Regions from separate parts of the Paenibacillus pseudetheri genome, predicted to be linked through region 1. Evidence: predicted binding sites of a transcription regulator. Region 1 holds the regulator's gene; each other region holds the start of a gene.
The links. Region 1 encodes LexA, which represses DNA repair genes until DNA is damaged. Its sites were predicted from a motif close to CGAACATATGTTCG; they were not measured.
Positions count from the first base shown of each region.

Region 2: addB (helicase-exonuclease AddAB subunit AddB) is a predicted target of LexA. The motif match lies at 2,654-2,667, and genes of this name have one in related genera.
Region 3: recA (recombinase RecA) is a predicted target of LexA. The motif match lies at 3,498-3,511, and genes of this name have one in related genera.

Region 1 covers NZ_CAKMAB010000042.1:879-6,690, reverse strand. The annotation lists gene L1028_RS25700 (HAD family hydrolase) at 81-866, opposite strand; gene L1028_RS25695 (hypothetical protein) at 900-1,433, opposite strand; gene L1028_RS25690 (DUF896 domain-containing protein) at 1,483-1,692, opposite strand; gene L1028_RS25685 (LysM peptidoglycan-binding domain-containing protein) at 1,802-2,215, opposite strand; gene lexA (transcriptional repressor LexA) at 2,511-3,137, shown strand; gene L1028_RS25675 (L,D-transpeptidase) at 3,408-3,746, shown strand; gene L1028_RS25670 (hypothetical protein) at 3,895-4,275, shown strand; gene L1028_RS25665 (hypothetical protein) at 4,511-5,089, shown strand; gene L1028_RS25660 (MBL fold metallo-hydrolase) at 5,215-5,812, opposite strand, start outside.
Region 2 covers NZ_CAKMAB010000008.1:96,017-101,828, forward strand. The annotation lists gene addB (helicase-exonuclease AddAB subunit AddB) at 1-2,523, opposite strand, end outside; gene L1028_RS09720 (class I SAM-dependent rRNA methyltransferase) at 2,814-4,238, opposite strand; gene L1028_RS09725 (Na/Pi cotransporter family protein) at 4,338-5,324, shown strand; gene L1028_RS09730 (energy-coupling factor transporter transmembrane component T family protein) at 5,377-5,812, opposite strand, start outside.
Region 3 covers NZ_CAKMAB010000010.1:96,048-101,859, reverse strand. The annotation lists gene rny (ribonuclease Y) at 1-1,206, opposite strand, end outside; gene L1028_RS11855 (regulatory protein RecX) at 1,523-2,254, opposite strand; gene recA (recombinase RecA) at 2,361-3,428, opposite strand; gene L1028_RS11845 (competence/damage-inducible protein A) at 3,728-5,014, opposite strand; gene pgsA (CDP-diacylglycerol--glycerol-3-phosphate 3-phosphatidyltransferase) at 5,124-5,711, opposite strand.

The DNA of each region.
Region 1 (5,812 bases):
TAAAAAAGACAGCAAGTCTCCTAGTAACCTAGGAACTCACTGCCTTCTTAAAGCTTAAATGAATGAAGCTTCACTCTATTTTATAAAGATTGGACTAATGAAAGAAGCTCTCCAAGATGTTTGATTTCATAATCCGGCTGAATTTCCGGATCTGGCTGTTTGCCTTTTCTATTAATCCAAACCGTAGTCAAACCTGTTGCCAACCCACCACGAATATCCGTTGTAAGCTTATCTCCGACCATAACTCCTTGCTCAGGTGCAATGTCTAAAAGTTCTAGGGCATGCAGAAAAATTTCCTTATCCGGCTTTCCTTTGCCGAAGCTTCCAGAAATCACGATGTGATCAAAGAAAGGAACAATTTCTGGTACGCCATCTAGTTTCTCTTGTTGCAATGCAGGGCATCCATTAGTCAGAAGCAATAGCTTCACTTTTCCCTTCAGTTCTTCCAGCACCTGAATCGTTTCTTCATAGATGTAAGGTCGATTTCTACGCTCTGCTGCGAATTTGGCTGATAATGTCTCAGCAAGAGCTTCGTCCTCTACACCAAGTGCTGCAAGACCACGACGCCATGCCTCTTTACGATATCCCGGTGCAAGCTGCTCTAATTGACGGAATTCCGGCTGTTCACCTGCAGTAAAGTTCCCCCAAAGTGCTTCAAACGGATTAATCCCAATCATCTTTGTAAACGGGTTCGTTTCGTAGGATTCATATAGTCCAATGGCTTCTTTACGCACCGCAAGTTCCAGTTCTTGTGGATCAATCGTATCCCCAGCGGCTTCACATGCAGAACGAAATGCTTCATTAACGCTCCGATCATCCCAGAGCAGTGTATCATCAAGGTCAAATAGTACGGCGGAAATTGGCATTACAGGTCTCCCTCTCCCATGGCTGGTTAATTTCTATTCGTGAACTACTTCAATTTGGTGAGCTTTTGCGAATGCTTCCAGTCGAGTCCCCATCGCATTGGTATCATAACGATTCATAAGTCTGGTAAAAATCCATTTCGTGCGTTTGCCTTTATGCTTAATTACAACAGCTCCACGCGAAAGGATAATTTTCTCAATATCAGAAGCTGGCAGATAACGTTCGCGATTGAATTTTATAGTAGATAGTCTAGCATTCTCTACCTTCAAGTACGGACGTCGGAAGAACAGAAGTGCCGCTAGTAAGTAGTACAAGACGACTCCTAACCAGTTCATAAGCATACCATTACCTTTGGCTTGGTCCACTGAACCAATCATCCAAAACATAGTACCAAGCACTAATAACACTACTGGAAATGCAATGTTACGGCCTTTAAAGGTTTCGCTGTTCTTACCAGGAGATTTAGATTTAGATTTAGATGCGTAAATCGTTTCCTTCCCCTGTTTCTTTCTTTGCTTATTAATTTGCTGCGTGTTGCGTTGAACCATTCTTTCCCAAGAACGGGCCATATGCGTTCCCCCTAGTCATCCAGTAATATCTATGAAAAGGAACAGGGTGTTAATGCTTACGCCCCTTGTTACCTTGTTCATGCTCATCATTATCGACCAATTCAATCGTATTCAATTGTGCTCGGAAGTTATTGCGAATATTCCCCAAATAAATTTCACGAAGCTTGGCGCGTTCCGCCGTTTCCTCTTGATTAAGGCCTACGCTCTTCTGTTTGCGTGCCAATTCGTTAATACGCGCGACCAACTCATCAATATTCAAAACTTTCCCTCCCCTTATAAATTAATTCTAACTCTGCCATGAGAAAAAGAGCTTGTCAAGGTTTACTCCCTGCAAGCTCTTCATGTCCTCTTATTATGTTCTTAGCATATTAATAAATAGGTAAAGTGAGAATATCTCCAGCATCAATCTGACTACCTTTAATGCCATTGGATTTTTTAATTCCTTCTATATATACAGCCGTCTTCATATCAGAAGGTTTATTCTCAAGAGCAATACTCCAAAGTGTATCTCCACGTTCAACCACTACGCGCTTCTCATCCTTCATTAAAGTAGTAGATCCTGCAAATACATTACCTACTACTGTAAGTCCTGATAGTACGAGCACAATGATCAATGTCAGTTTAATAACATAATCTCTACGGAACAAACGCATCAAGCCTTCAAGCAAAAGCTCTGTAATCTCTTTAATCTGAGCTGAACAACGGGTAATAGGATTATGTCCTAAAGATTCAACCACTGGGGCTTTATCGTAGATGCTACGGTATGTACTGTATTTTAACATGAATATCATCCTCCAAACACTTGTTCTTACTTTTGAAATTATAATAACACGAACATGTGTTTTGTTCAATACTATTTTAGAACAATTGTTCTCTTTTTTTCAGAGGTTAATATTTACCATATACTTCATATAAAGAATCACTCTTTTCATTTAGATGAAGGAAACGCAATCAATACAAGACTACCATTTATTAACTATTTCGAATTAATATTTATAATAGTTAGAACTTATGTTTGTGCGAACGGTAGTTCTATGTTATAATTTTCCCAAACATTACTATATGGGGTTGATTCCAATGTCAAAGATTTCAAGTCGCCAGCTGGCGATCCTGGAATTTATACGTAGCGAAGTCCGCAGCAAGGGTTATCCTCCTTCCGTCCGGGAGATTGGAGAAGCTGTTGGTCTTGCTTCCAGCTCCACAGTTCACGGTCATTTGGATCGGCTAGAGAAGAAGGGACTTATCCGTCGAGATCCAACGAAGCCTCGTGCGATAGAATTACTTGGCCAAGAGGATTCCGAGAATGTCCATCATTTTGCGCAAACCGTCGCTCGCATTCCTGTCGTAGGTAAGGTTACCGCCGGGGTTCCTATCACTGCTACTGAGAATATTGAAGACTACTTCCCGCTTCCAACTCACTATGTTGGAGATAACAAAGTATTTATGTTATCGGTTCAAGGTGACAGTATGGTCGAAGCTGGGATTATGAATGGCGACTATGTTATTGTTCGTCAACAACAAACGGCTGATAACGGAGATATCGTTGTAGCTATGACCGAAGAAGATGAAGCAACCGTTAAGACTTTTTATAAAGAACGTGATCATATACGTCTTCAGCCGGAGAATCCGGCGTACGAGCCTCTTCGCCTTAATCGCGTGACCATTCTCGGCAGAGTTATCGGATTATTTCGAGATATCCACTAAGTTGCACTCCTACCAAACGAAACGGATACCGTCATTTAAATGACGGTATCCGTTTCTACGAGAAGTATAAGGATAGTGTATATCGTAAAATATATACTTTCTTTTATTTTTTAAAAAGCTGTTCTGCAAATGCAGAACAGCTTTTTTACTGTTATCTAACTCCATTTATCTATACAGGAACATTTGTTCCCATAGGCTAAAATGACCATTTTTAATGAATAACCGTTTAGGCATCCTGCTCATATCTTAATTAGAAAGGAGTGTTGCACAATGCCAATTTACCGGATTATAGTTGATCTGACGCAGCGTATGCTTTATCTTCTTGATAACGACATTGTGATCAGGGGCTTCCCAGTCGGAATCGGTAAAATGTTAACTCAATCACCACTCGGTGAATTCACAATCATTAACAAACAACCCGATCCAGGCGGTCCATTTGGGGTCTTTTGGATGGGTCTATCTAAGCCTCACTACGGGATACATGGAAACAATGATCCCTCATCCATAGGGCACGAGGTATCCCACGGTTGTATTCGTATGTACAATGAGGATGTGTTAGCACTAGCTGCGATTGTTCCGATTGGAACACGAGTAACGATCAGGAATTAAATCTATCCATAGATAAACACGCCTCACTCATTGTTCAATGGAGGGGGGTGTGTTTGTATATATGTATTTTTGATGACCTAATAGGAATTATGTGGTTATATGTCGAATAATGTTTACAGGATTTCAAATTGAAAGGAAGTGTCTCGTTTTGAACAACTCAAAAATCAGAACCCTCGTCGATTTTAAAGTCGATGCACTTGTTAAACTCTCTGGCTTATTGTTAAATAACGATCAAGCTAGTGGAAAAAAAGTAAATCTACTCACCTCATTCGGCAGTATTCAAGGGACCATCTCCCCTTCCACCTCCAATAAAGAGGATGTTTTTGACTTAAAATCTCTAATGGATGATGTCATTGTAGATGAATACATATCTTATTTAGGTGCGGAACATCCCGATAAAAATTTCAGCTATAACTTTGTAGTCCTTAATGATGTTTCTGTAAGACCCTATACTCACTATGAATCTCCGATCGAATACAAACAGCTAATTGTTTATACCGATCAAATCACAGCCTTCAATTTCATATGATTAGGACATATTTATTTTAAAAAGCTCTCGACAAAGCACTCCAGCAGTTGCCCCAATTCTGCACTCAGCTTGCAAAATCGGCAGAACTCTGGGTGCTTTCTCTTTTTCTATTCAGTAGTCATATCCTAAATTCCCACGATTTCCGCTTTTAACAGATACTAGTAGAGAGGATTCAGGCATATCTTTCAATAAGCAATAAATCTTGTTCTACTGAGATCATTGGAGGTGTGATTACATGCTGATTTTCTTGATGTATATGTTTGCCATTGTAGGAGGAGTCTTAATTCTAAGTGCCGTTATTCTAGAATTAAAAAAACTATCTACTTCTTCTGAACTTTCTAAGCTTTTAAACGCAACCTCATCTTTTAATATTATATTCACCAAAACATTCATTCCGCCCAATCAATCTCACTTGATCGCCCTTAACGAACCTTATAAAAAAATAGCAATAGGTACCAGCAATCCGAAGACAAGCAAAAAGGCAATAGCAAAGCTATATTCGTTCGACAATGTAATGGGATCAGAGATTGTTGTTAACGCACTAACCCTTTCAAAAGTATCTAAAAGACAACAAAACAGCAAAACAACTGCTTCAAGTGCGGATATTCATGTGCTTAATAGTGCTGACGAAGAGGCTGATGTTATCGAGGAACTTACGCTTAAAATATACATGAACAGTAATGAAATACCTGTGTATAGCATTTCCTTCTTGCCAGGCTTATTGCCCATTCAACAATCCGACAAACAGTTCAAAGAAGCTTACTCCCAAGTCCAACAATTGCATGCATTCTTCAGGTCGATCGTATCCGAATAAATGCCCCCTTTCCGACTATTATTACTTCACTTTACCTTTCCCAATTAGAAATTTTGAAAACCTTAAGGAAGGACAAAAAAACGGTCCTTTTGAGAGGGCCGTTTTCGCTGCATCCAACATTCATTTTAAAATTGCACACTAAATCCGTTAAATTGATGAATGCCCGTACCATGAGCAACAAGATCCCGTTCACGTAATTCACGAACTGCCTTAATAACCTCTTGCAAAATAGCTGGATCTAGACCCAACGTATTATGAGAGCCGAATACTTGAGATACATTTGGAATTTGCGTAATCTTTTCTAAAGAAGCCACTAAATCTGCCGGACTAGTAGAGGGATAAAAAGCATAAATTGGCGTAACATCATACAACAAATCCCCTGTAAACAGATACCCGTTGGCATGATCAAAGATGCTAATATGACCTGGCGAATGACCCGGTGTGTGGTAAATTTCTAATCTACGCCCGCCTAAATCAAGCACATCTCCCTCTCGCAATAGAGCTGTTGGTTTCCCTTGATAAGGCGTATACGTATTAGGATCAAACGTCTCAGGAACAGGAAGAGTAATATCTCGGCTCATATCTTTTCTGATCTGGGCAAGGGACAAACCTCGTATTCCATTAATCAGCCAATCCTCATCCTCTTTATGAACATAGATCGTCTCAAATTGTCCATGACTGCCTATATGGTCTGCATGCACATGCGTAGTGATGACAGCGATA
Region 2 (5,812 bases), on a different contig from region 1:
ACTTAACGCAGCATGGAACAGTTGTCCAATATCAGGTGCTTGCAGCTTATATAGTTGGCGTTCCTTCAGTCTAAGTCCATAAGATGCAAAATGGGAGAAGGAGCAAGCAACAAACTTCTCCATTCGGGAAACACTGCCTCGCAGTGTCGATCCACCGTACAATCTGAGGCTTGTTCCACGCTTTAGCTTCATTCCCACGTTACGATAGAACAATGAACTGAGCAGACGTTTCAATTCGAGACTACGAATATCATCAGCAGCGAACCAGTTATACACATCCCACCATAATTCAGGTATCTCCGTCCCCTGACGCCACTGGCGTAGCTGCATAATCAATGCATGAAGACTCTGTTCTGGATGACCAATGTAACCGAGGTGAATGGAATCTCTGACTTCTTCTGGTAGTCCTGCAGGGGGAAGTGCTGCCAAGTTATGCTCATGAACCCTTGGGAACATTCTATGCAAATGACGGATTACCTCAGAGGGAAGAAGCGCCTTGCCCTCATCATCAGCAGTGGTGTAGCTAATCCAGAGCTTTCGACTTCCTGTCGTTAGCGCATTATAGATCAAAAACCGCTCGTCCAGCAGTTTACGAGAAGCACCAGGAGCAAGCTCCATACCGGCGTTCTCAAGCACGGAGCGTTCGCCTTCCGAGAGAATTCCATCTTCCTTAAACTGCGCAGGCACAACACCTTCATTAAATCCAAGCAAAAAAGCGTATTTAACTCCCGTTGGTCGAGTCCGATCCATGTTACCAACCAGTACTTGATCTAGCGCTGGAGGAACAAGGCCCATCTTAAGCTCAGCAAGTCCTGTTTCTAGGACTCCAGTGAACACATCAAATTCAAGTCTTTCGTTGCCCATCATTTCGACGATCTGATCTAGCAGATCAAGCACTGCACCCCACAGCTGACTATGTTCTCTAGCCTTCTCGGGTTGCCCCTTCTCCATAGCTTCAACGCTAAGTTTCTCCAGCTTTCGAGCTACATCCGTTTCATCTAGCAGCTTGTACACTGCGGTAGAAAGTTCAAGACCGCTTCTGCTCTTCTGTATCCGTTTCTCAAAAGCAAATAGAGGATCCGTTATGCTACCACGGCATCGCTCCATCGTAGCAAGCAGGTCTTCATCCATCTGTCTGCCGCCTTCCAGCGACAAGCTAGGAATCCCTTTCCATGAACGGCCATCCGTCCAGCGATACCCCTGAATCCCGCAAGCCAGCACATAATTCTCTAAGGCATCCATATCCTCACGCGTAATACTACCATCCAGCGGTCTCAAAAGATCCGTCTTTACGCAGCGAAATACATCCTCGTAGCGCCAACGTCGACGCACCACATCCAGTGCTGAACGTACAAACTCCACCAATGGATGGTGTAGCTCATTTACCTTCTGGTCCAGAAAAAAAGGCACTCCGTAATCTTTGAACAACGGTTTAATCAGTTGCTCGTAATCTCCAATATTACGCATCAATACAGCCATTTGGCCATATTTTGCACCTTCATCCCGTGCCAGCCTGATCATTTCACGGAGTGCTCCCTCAACCTCTGCTCTGTGAGAAACTGCCGCGCCTATAGATATCGCTTCATTTGCCAGTTCATCTGTACCCATCCAGATCTTTCGGCGGTCATATCCCCTTTCGAGATGAGCAAGAACAGGACTTTCTTCAAAACGCGGAAGAACCGCTGGCTCCAGAAGCTCGTCCCACACATCGATGCCTAGCTCTTCGGCTATTCCACGCAGTTTAATGTAAGTAACCGCAGTTGGGTGAAATAATTCAAGCTCATTCAACTGATCTCCATAGGGATAGGAGCGATCAAGTGTAAGTGAGATGGTTAGCTTCGACGCTTGCTGCATTAATTCTCGAAGCACTACGAATTCCTGCGGAGTAAAGCCGTGGAACCCATCTACCCAAATCTCCGCCCCGCGAATGTAAGAGGAATCAGGAATATGCTCAGCTAGTTCCGCTAAACGATCCTCTTCGTCGATATAGAGGCGTGACATTTCCTTCTCTAAATCGCTGAATACCAGCTGTAAATCATCCAGCTTGCCTTCAAGAATAGGACTTCTTGCAATAGCGCCTCGCATTGCGGATAACTGCTCCTCTAAATCAGAGGAAGCCAAACAGCAACGCTTCATCTCCGTATGCAGTTGATTGAGCCGTTCCACAAAACCCGGTCTGTCTGCAGAGGCACCGAACAATTTCAGTTCCTCTTTGCGACGACGGATGATTTTGTAAATCAACATCTTTTTACCTTCTTCACTGATAGGCAGACTAGCACTACCACCAGTTTCCTGTTTCACTCGATAGGCAAGCCGAGAAAAGCTTAGTGTCTGCGCCCGAATACTTCCCTTCACATTCCCTACGGTCAGAAGCCCCCTTTCTGCTCCAAAGGAACCTTGTTCCGGTACAAGAATAATGATTGGCGCGCCAAGAGGCTCCTTCTCTAATGAAGAAGAGATAGACTCCCATATTTTTGTTGTCTTGCCGCTGCCCGAGCGGCCTAGTAAAAAGGTTACCGACATAAATGATAGACTCCTTCCGTAGCGGAGAAAATGTATAAGATATAAGGTGAAATATTCACCGTTTGATGATTTTCAATTGAAAAAGTTCAGTCGTTCCTCGTCCCCTCAGTATAGCATAACTAGACAAATCAGAACATGCGTTTGCTAGTATTTTCCAATGATTTACAATAAGAATCTTGTGAATCCCGAATCCAACACTTTTCAGAACGTAGCAAAAAATCCGTAAAAAGAGGCCTCGATCGAAGACTCCTTTTACGGATCAAAATCCATTACCTATATGAACAGTCAGCTTATTTCTTACTCCGCACTTCAAAAATCGCAAACTTCAGATAGTGTCCTTCGTTAACGCCTAGAATCTGCGGATGGTCTTTGCCTGCGGCACGCCATTCCACAAGTCTCAATACTTTACCTGCATCTTTAGCTGCGTCGGCAATCGTTTCGAGGAACAGATCCGGCTGCATGTGGTAAGAACAACTTGCTGTAACCAAATATCCGCCTTCGTTCACCAGTTTCATACCGTGTAGATTGATATCCTTGTAACCACGGCAAGCACCTGCTACTGCACTTTTAGTTTTCGCAAACGCTGGAGGGTCCAGGATAACTACATCCCAAGTTTTACCTCCACCTGCTGTCATTGGCTTGGAGGTATCCGTTTTGGCTGTTTTGCCTCCGGATTTAGCATTTGTAGACGCTACTGTTGATTCCGTTCCGCTTGCAATCGTCGCCCGCTCCGAACGTTCCTCCAGACCTTTTACCTGATTGCGCAGGTAGGCAAAAGCATCATCCACTACAAATTCCACTCGATCACTAAAGCCATTCAGCTCCACATTGACTTTGGCACTCTCTATGGCATGAGCGGAAACGTCAAGGCAGGTTACTTTTTTCGCACCATACTTGCAAGCATGCAGAGTGAAGCTGCCTGTGTGCGAGAAACATTCCAGCACTGTAGCACCATCCCAATAAGGGAAGGTTACGTGTTTACCACTCTTGTTTACCGGCAAAGTTTGTAACGAGCCATCTTCTGCTTCGATTTCTTGCAGCGTAATGCCACTTCGTCCACCCCAGCCCTTCATGAGTGGGGCAATGGATGCTCTATTCTCACGCTGATCAAAGAAGTAGCCTGTCTTCTGGCCCTCTTCGATATCTACTACCAGCTTCAGGCCATTCTCACTTACGGTAACATGCCGTGGGCATTCCCCATACAGCACGCCTGTAGTCTGCTCCATTCCTTCCAGTTCGCGCACGCTAACATCACTGCGTTCATAAATACCACGCGGTGCCATAACCTGTACAAGTGCTTCAACGATCTCTGCACGGCGCTTGTCCATTCCAAGTGTAAGGAGCTGCACAACCAGAATATCCCCGAATCGATCCACAATAAGCCCTGGCAAAAAGTCCGCCTCTCCATAAACCAAACGGTAAGCATCTGCCCCAGGAAGGAAACGTTCTCTATGCTGTAGACAATTCGTAAACCGTTCTGCGAAAAAAGCGGTGTCCATGATAGCCAACGGTCCCTGTGATACAATTCTTACCCGAATCTGCGATGCTGGGTTGTAATATCCTACAGCCAGAAACCGACCTTGATGGTTAAGGACATCAACTAATCCCCCAGCCTCTGGGTTTCCTTCTACTGATGCAACTTCACCTGCGTAGACCCATGGATGGCCCTGTTCCAGTCTTTTTTTACGATTACGTTCTAAAATAACCGATGCCAATGACTTCAACTCCCTGTTTCTCTAAAAATGATTTTATACATGTCCTACTCGTTACTTTCATATATTGGTGTACAACCCTCGTCCAAAGGAGTATGCCCTATGTTCCGTGAACTGCTTTTCCCTATCATATATGGTCTTATTATCTTTCTGGCTGGCATGAAGCTAATGGAAACAGCTTTGTCCAAGCTCGCAGGCCCTCTGATGACTAGAAGCCTTAATAAGGCTACCTCTACGCCACTCAAAGGAATGATTGCCAGTAGCTTGCTGTCGGCCCTGCTTCAGAGTAGCACGGCTGTAACCGTGTTGACGATCGGTATGGTGAATGCCGGCCTGCTCACCTATGCTCGTACACTAGGCATTATCTTAGGTAGCAACATCGGCACTACTTTGACCACAGAACTGATCGGACTTCAGATCAATTCCATGGCCTCCCCATTGCTGGCTGCCTCGCTGAGTCTGTGGGCAGCTGCGGTTATAGCAGGCGAGTTACCACATACGTCACGGGCGGCAGCACTGTGCCGGAAAATATCGGAGCCGCTGCAATTCATCAGCCTGGCTGTATCAGGATTCGCCCTAGTCTTATGGGGAATCGCAGTCATGCAATCCATCGGCGGAACTCTTCAAGAGAGTGGCCTATTCCTCTGGTTCCTGAATCATGCCGCCACAAGTGCCCTATGGGGACTCGCCGCAGGTGCCTGCTTAACTGCCCTGTTACATAGCAGCGCAGCAGTTATAGCCATGGCCATGGGTATTGCTGCCTCGGGTGCCATGCCGCCAGAGCTCGGCATAGCCATCGTGCTCGGTGCTAATGTCGGTACCTGCTTCACGGCAGTCATTGCTTCCATCGGCGGCTCATCTTCTGGCGTCTTCGTCGCTTGGTCGCATGTTGCGCTCAATGTAGGCGGTGCGCTACTGTTCCTACCTCTAATCGGGCCGCTACAAGCAACTGCTGCATGGATTGGCGGAGGAGCCGCCTCACAAATCGCCCATGCACAGACTATTTTTAATGTAGTATGCTCGCTAATTGCACTACCATTATGTTACCTGCCTGTTTGGTCAAGACTGGAGAAACGTCTTCAATCGTAACGATATACTGTAATGCCTGAACCCAAACTTTCCACAACTGTACTATTATACTTCAATCGAAAATATTATAAAACCGCGAACCATCGTAAAAAGTGATTACTGTCGAAGATATTGCGATCAGAGCGAATAAGATCAAAGCAATATAGTCCTTTCTTGAGAACGGACGACTGCTGTACCATGTTCGTTTTCTCTTAGTTCCGAAGCCACGTAACTCCATAGCCGTACTAATATTCTCAATTCGCTCAATGCTAGTCAGAATCAAGGGCATTAGAATCGAAATGATATTTTTAAGCCGCTTAGGCAACTTTTCTTTTCGGGAGATGTCTATTCCCCGTGCCTGAGCAGAGAACGATATATTCTCATAATCTCTTTGGATATCCGGAATGTACCGCAGCGCAAGCGATACAGAATATGCAATTTTATAATTCACACCAATCCGGTTTAAAGACGCTGCGAATTCACTTGGATTTGTCGTTAGAAGGAACAAC
Region 3 (5,812 bases), on a different contig from region 1:
ATCTCCATGATGAGACGCGATACTGTTGATAACAACCGGATGTTCCTTATATTTCTTCGCTAGTTCAACGCCGATCTCAACATGCGATCCTTCTACTTCATGATCCAGCGCTTTGCCGATATCATGGAGCAATCCTGCACGTTTTGCAAGCACGATGTCTTCCCCAAGCTCACCGGCCATCAGTCCAGTTAGATAAGCAACCTCCATGGAGTGCTTCAATACATTTTGACCATAGCTTGTACGGAATTTCAGACGACCCAGAATCTTGATCAAATCTGGATGCAATCCGTGAACACCCACTTCGAAAGTAGCTTGTTCACCATATTCGCGAATTCGTTCGTCCACTTCTTTGCGGGATTTCTCCACCATCTCTTCAATTCGAGCGGGATGGATACGTCCATCTGCCACAAGCTTCTCAAGTGCCGTACGGGCCACTTCACGGCGGATTGGATCAAATCCCGACAAAATAACTGCTTCCGGCGTATCATCAATAATGAGGTCGATACCTGTAAGAGTTTCGAGTGCACGAATATTACGGCCTTCACGACCGATAATCCGCCCCTTCATCTCTTCGTTCGGCAGGGTAACAACTGAAACTGTTGTCTCCGCTACGTGATCAGCTGCACAGCGTTGGATAGCGAGTGTAATGATTTCACGGGATTTCTTATCCGCTTCCTCTTTCGCCTGCTGTTCAATCTCTTTGATCATTTGAGCCGTTTCATGGCGAACTTCTTGCTCAACATTGCTAAGAATAATACTTCTTGCATCTTCGATGCTTAAATTGGAAATCCTCTCCAATTCAGTGACTTGGTTTTTGTAAATAACATCAATTTGCTGTTGGGTTTCATCAATTCGTTTCTCTTTGTTAGCTACTTGTTCTTCTTTTCTTTCAAGCGATTCCATTTTTTTATCCAGAGATTCTTCCTTTTGCAGCAAACGTCTCTCTTGCCGTTGGATTTCATTCCGACGTTCACGAGTTTCTTTCTCAGCTTCAGTACGGATTCTATGGACTTCGTCCTTAGCTTCCAATACTGTTTCTTTCTTCAGCGCTTCAGCGTCCTTCTTCGCATTTTCTACGATGACAACAGCTTCTCTTTCTGCGCTTTGAATTTTAGCTTCTGCAAGGGATTTACGAATAAAATAACCGAACCCAAAGAATAATGCAGCTACAACGAGAACGATAATGACCCAGATCCATGCTTGCATCTGTTCACCTCCTCGTTGGTTCCTCTCCAAGGTATACCCTTGGGAATTGTGCAGTTGTTAAACTATCCGTTCATCACCATACAAAAAACCGGTAAACAACCGATTGCCATACTGCACATGCTGCACATGCACACTGCCCGCCTTATCCGGCGATTACATTTCATATGAGTTGTACGCGAACCGTTTTAAAAAGTCCCCTTTTTGGGAAGGAAAAAGGATTCTTACTTTATGCCGATTCATGTTATATTTTATTATTTATAAAAAGACATTGTCAAGAGAGTCGATATGCGCATTAATGTCAAGAGAATCAGTGAGTCTAGTAAAATTCCTCATCTTCACCCTCATAATTGTCTTCTTCAAGTAAAGTATTAATCACTTGCCGCACCATATCACCCGAAAATCCGCGCCGCATTAAGAAGGCTCCAGTCTTTCTGCGCTTATCTGTAGCTTCACCACGAATAAGATTCCATTTCTTACGACCAATCTGAAGTGCACTCTCTAGTTCTTGTTCAGGACTGACATTCTCCAGTGCTTCCGAGATCAAGGTTTTGTCGATTCCTTTCTCACGCAGCTCTTGGCGAATCCACATTTTCCCTTTTCGCTGGTTCGTAATGCGTTGCTCTGCCCATTGCTTTGCATACAAAGGGTCATCAAGGAATCTTTCCTGCTGTAGCCGTTGCACCGCTTCCGCAATAATAGTCTCCCCTATTTCCTTCTGCCGTAAACGGCGGGTCATTTCCATAGCGGTTCGTGGCTTCCGTTCTAGATAACGAAGTCCTTCTACATAAGCTCGTTGTCGCTCATCAGCAACAACAATTTCCTCCAAATCGGCTTTCATAAAAGAATTTCCAGTAATCATCCGATATTTAATCATGACGTCTTCGTGTACAGTCATGTTATAGGCTCCGAAATGTATGATATAGCGGTGGTCCGATTTCTTCTGACGTTCTACCTTAGTAATTTCTAAAAGTTCCCCATCAGGAAAATCAGATAGGACCTGTACGTCCTGCTCATCCGATTCAAAATCCATATCCAGTTGTATTACCATAGTTGCTTGTCACCTCATAGCTAAAGATCAGTTATGTTCTTACAATTCTTTAAGAAAAGACACCCTGCAACAATGAATCACAGGGCGTCCTATTCCTTAATAAATTCTATTGTTCGATTTCGAGAAGTAGCTTTTCTTCTTCCTCTTGCTCTGCAATGATTTCCGCTTCATTTGGTGCAGCAACAATGGTGGATAGGTTACTTGCTTCACGGATCTTGTTCTCAATGATGAGTGCAATATCTTGATGTTCCTTCAAGAACTGTTTGGCATTCTCACGTCCTTGACCGAGACGCTCACCCTCATAGGAATACCATGCACCACTCTTATTCACGATGTCCATTTCAGTACCGATGTCTACAAGACTTCCTTCTCTGGAAATCCCTTCACCATACATGATATCAACATCAGCTTGTTTAAATGGAGGTGCTACCTTATTCTTCACAATCTTGATCTTAGTGCGGTTACCTACAACGTCGTTACCCATCTTAATACTTTCGACACGACGAACATCCAACCGTACGGAAGAGTAGAATTTCAGCGCCCGACCACCCGGGGTTGTCTCAGGGTTACCGAACATAACACCAATTTTCTCACGAAGCTGGTTAATAAAGATAGCAATTGTATTCGATTTACTAATGGCACCAGATAGCTTCCGAAGCGCTTGAGACATCAAACGAGCCTGTAGGCCGACGTGAGAATCACCCATATCGCCTTCAATTTCCGCTTTAGGAACCAACGCAGCTACGGAGTCAACGACAATAATGTCTACTGCGCCACTTCGTACAAGTGCTTCAGCAATCTCAAGTGCCTGTTCACCCGTATCTGGCTGAGATAGCAACAATTCATCAATGTTTACGCCCAAGTTACGTGCATACTTCGGATCGAGCGCATGCTCAGCATCGATAAATGCAGCTTGTCCGCCTTGTTTTTGTACTTCTGCAATAGCATGAAGAGCAACGGTCGTTTTACCGGAGGATTCAGGTCCGTATATTTCAATAATACGTCCCTTTGGAAGTCCGCCTATACCTAACGCAATATCAAGTGCCAAAGATCCGCTAGGTACAACTTCCACTTGCATATGAGTGGATTCTCCCAGTTTCATGATCGAACCTTTACCAAATTGTTTTTCTATTTGACGAAGCGCCATATCAAGCGCTGCACGACGATCTGACAATCAGACCACTTCCTTCACTGTTTATAATAATATAATAACGTGTTTTTGAGGTCTTGCCAAGCTTTTTTTCGAACATACATTCGTTTTTTTTGTCTCAAGCGTTAATTATCCCTTTTATTGTAAGCCTCCCTCCGGACATAGAAGTTAACTGATTTCTCTACTTCACCGGACATCAACGACTTATGATCATAACCAAAACAGCGATCAAAATCTCCGCAGATATACAAAAAACCGCAGCAAAGAAATCTCAGTGCCACGGTTCTTCCGTATGTCTCAATTATAACTGGGCTAATCTCCCATTACAAGTCTGAGCCTTCAAGTGGTGTCTCCACCTTCCGTTCCTCAAGTCTGCGCCATAGACGATACAACAGAGCTTTAACAGTACGCAGTCGTATATTTTCACGTGTACCTTTAAGATTAAGCTCATACACCTCTGTCTTACGCCCGCGTTCAGCTAAACCAATAAATACAAGTCCAACTGGCTTACGTTCAGAATAACCTGGTCCTGCTACACCAGTTACAGATAAGCCGAAATCACTATCCGCGATCATTCTCACCTGATCAGCTAACACCTCGGCAACTTCACGACTAACAGCCCCTGGAGCATCTGGCCCCTCCAAATAAGCACTTGGCACATTCAGAAGTTTTTTCTTCAGGTCGTTGGAATAACAGACGATTCCTCCCGCAAACATCGAAGCACTGCCTGGAATGTTAGTTATACTCTCCATCAATAAGCCTCCAGTGCAACTCTCTGCCGCACTTAAAGTCAGACCTGCATCCGCCATCCAATCCACAATCAATTGCTCCAGCGGCACATCAATATTTGCATATAAATGTTCTGGCAAAATCTCTTTGATCTGTTTCTCTAGAATCTCCAGCTTCTTGTAAGCTTCATGCTCGGAAGGCGCCTTTGTCGAAATACGGACGGTTACCTCTCCCTCTTTAGCGTAAGGAGCTATGGTTGGGTCTGTCTGGCTGTGAATAAGATCAATGAGCTTATCCTCAAGCAGTGATTCTCCGATACCGGCAAATTTAAGCATTTTAGAATAAAGTGGCATTTCTGTCGTCAGAGCGTGCTGCTGGAGCCACGGTACAGCTTTATCTACGAACATCGGCTTCATCTCGCGAGGCGGACCAGGAAGCACAATATAATATTTCTTTTCATGCTCAAAAGCAATGCCAACAGCAAGACCAATCTCATTTGGCAAAGGTGTGGTACCTTCAATTATAAGTGCCTGTTTACGATTATTCTCCGTCATTACGATCTTTCGATCATCAAAGAAACGTTGTACATGATCCATTGCCAAGCGGTCTATATGAAGTGTGCGGCCTAAGGAAGCAGCCAGCGCGTCCTTCGTTAGATCATCTTCTGTAGGACCAATACCACCGGTAAATATGATAACATCCGCTCTGCTTTGAGCGATCTCAATGGCTTGCTGCAAGCGACTGCTGTTATCCCCAACTACGGTTTGAAAATATACATCAATCCCAATAGCAGCTAGCTCAATAGACAAAAACTGGGCATTACTATTTACGATTTGACCGAGTAAAAGCTCCGTGCCTACTGCAATAATCTCCGCTTTCATACCTGGCTTTCGCCTCCTCATTATAATGTAGATACACTGCTTTTAGGGTTTAAAAAAGGTAATAGGCGCTTTACCTATTACCTCTCCTATATGTAGCTACCTAAAATGCTTAAGCATTATGCAGCTGTAATAGATCCTTATTCTTCACAAAATAATCAATTCCAGAGTAAATAGTGATCAGGGCTGCAGCCCAGATGGCAATATCGTCTACAGGAATGCTGACGAATTGAAATGGGAAATTATTTAACAACAGCAGTGAGATCGCTACAATTTGTACAACCGTCTTTATCTTACCCCATTTGCTTGCGGCAACCACTTTTCCCTCTAACAATGCTATCTGGCGAAGCCCGGTTACTGCGAACTCACGACTAATGATAACAATTGCGATCCATGAATCACATCTGCCCAATTCCACAAGTGAAATCAGAACTGCGGAAACTAACAGCTTGTCCGCTAACGGATCAAGGAGCTTACCGAGATTGGTGACCATATTATATTTCCTTGCTATGTAGCCGTCTATTCCATCTGTGCTCGCAGCAAGCAAAAAGATTATAGCTGCTACCAAATGATTAACAGATAGCTGAAAAGAGCCCCAATGTATCGGTTCTGGATAAAAGCTGAAATCCACCAGTAAAAAAAACATCATAATCGGGATCAGACAAATACGTGATAGCGTGATGCGGTTGGGCAAATTCACTGAAGTTCCTCCCCTAAATCATTCATACAAATGGCCTGAATCAGGCTCATCTATTTCTACTTAAGCAAGTATATTATAGCTATAAATAGGTGTCAAAAAAA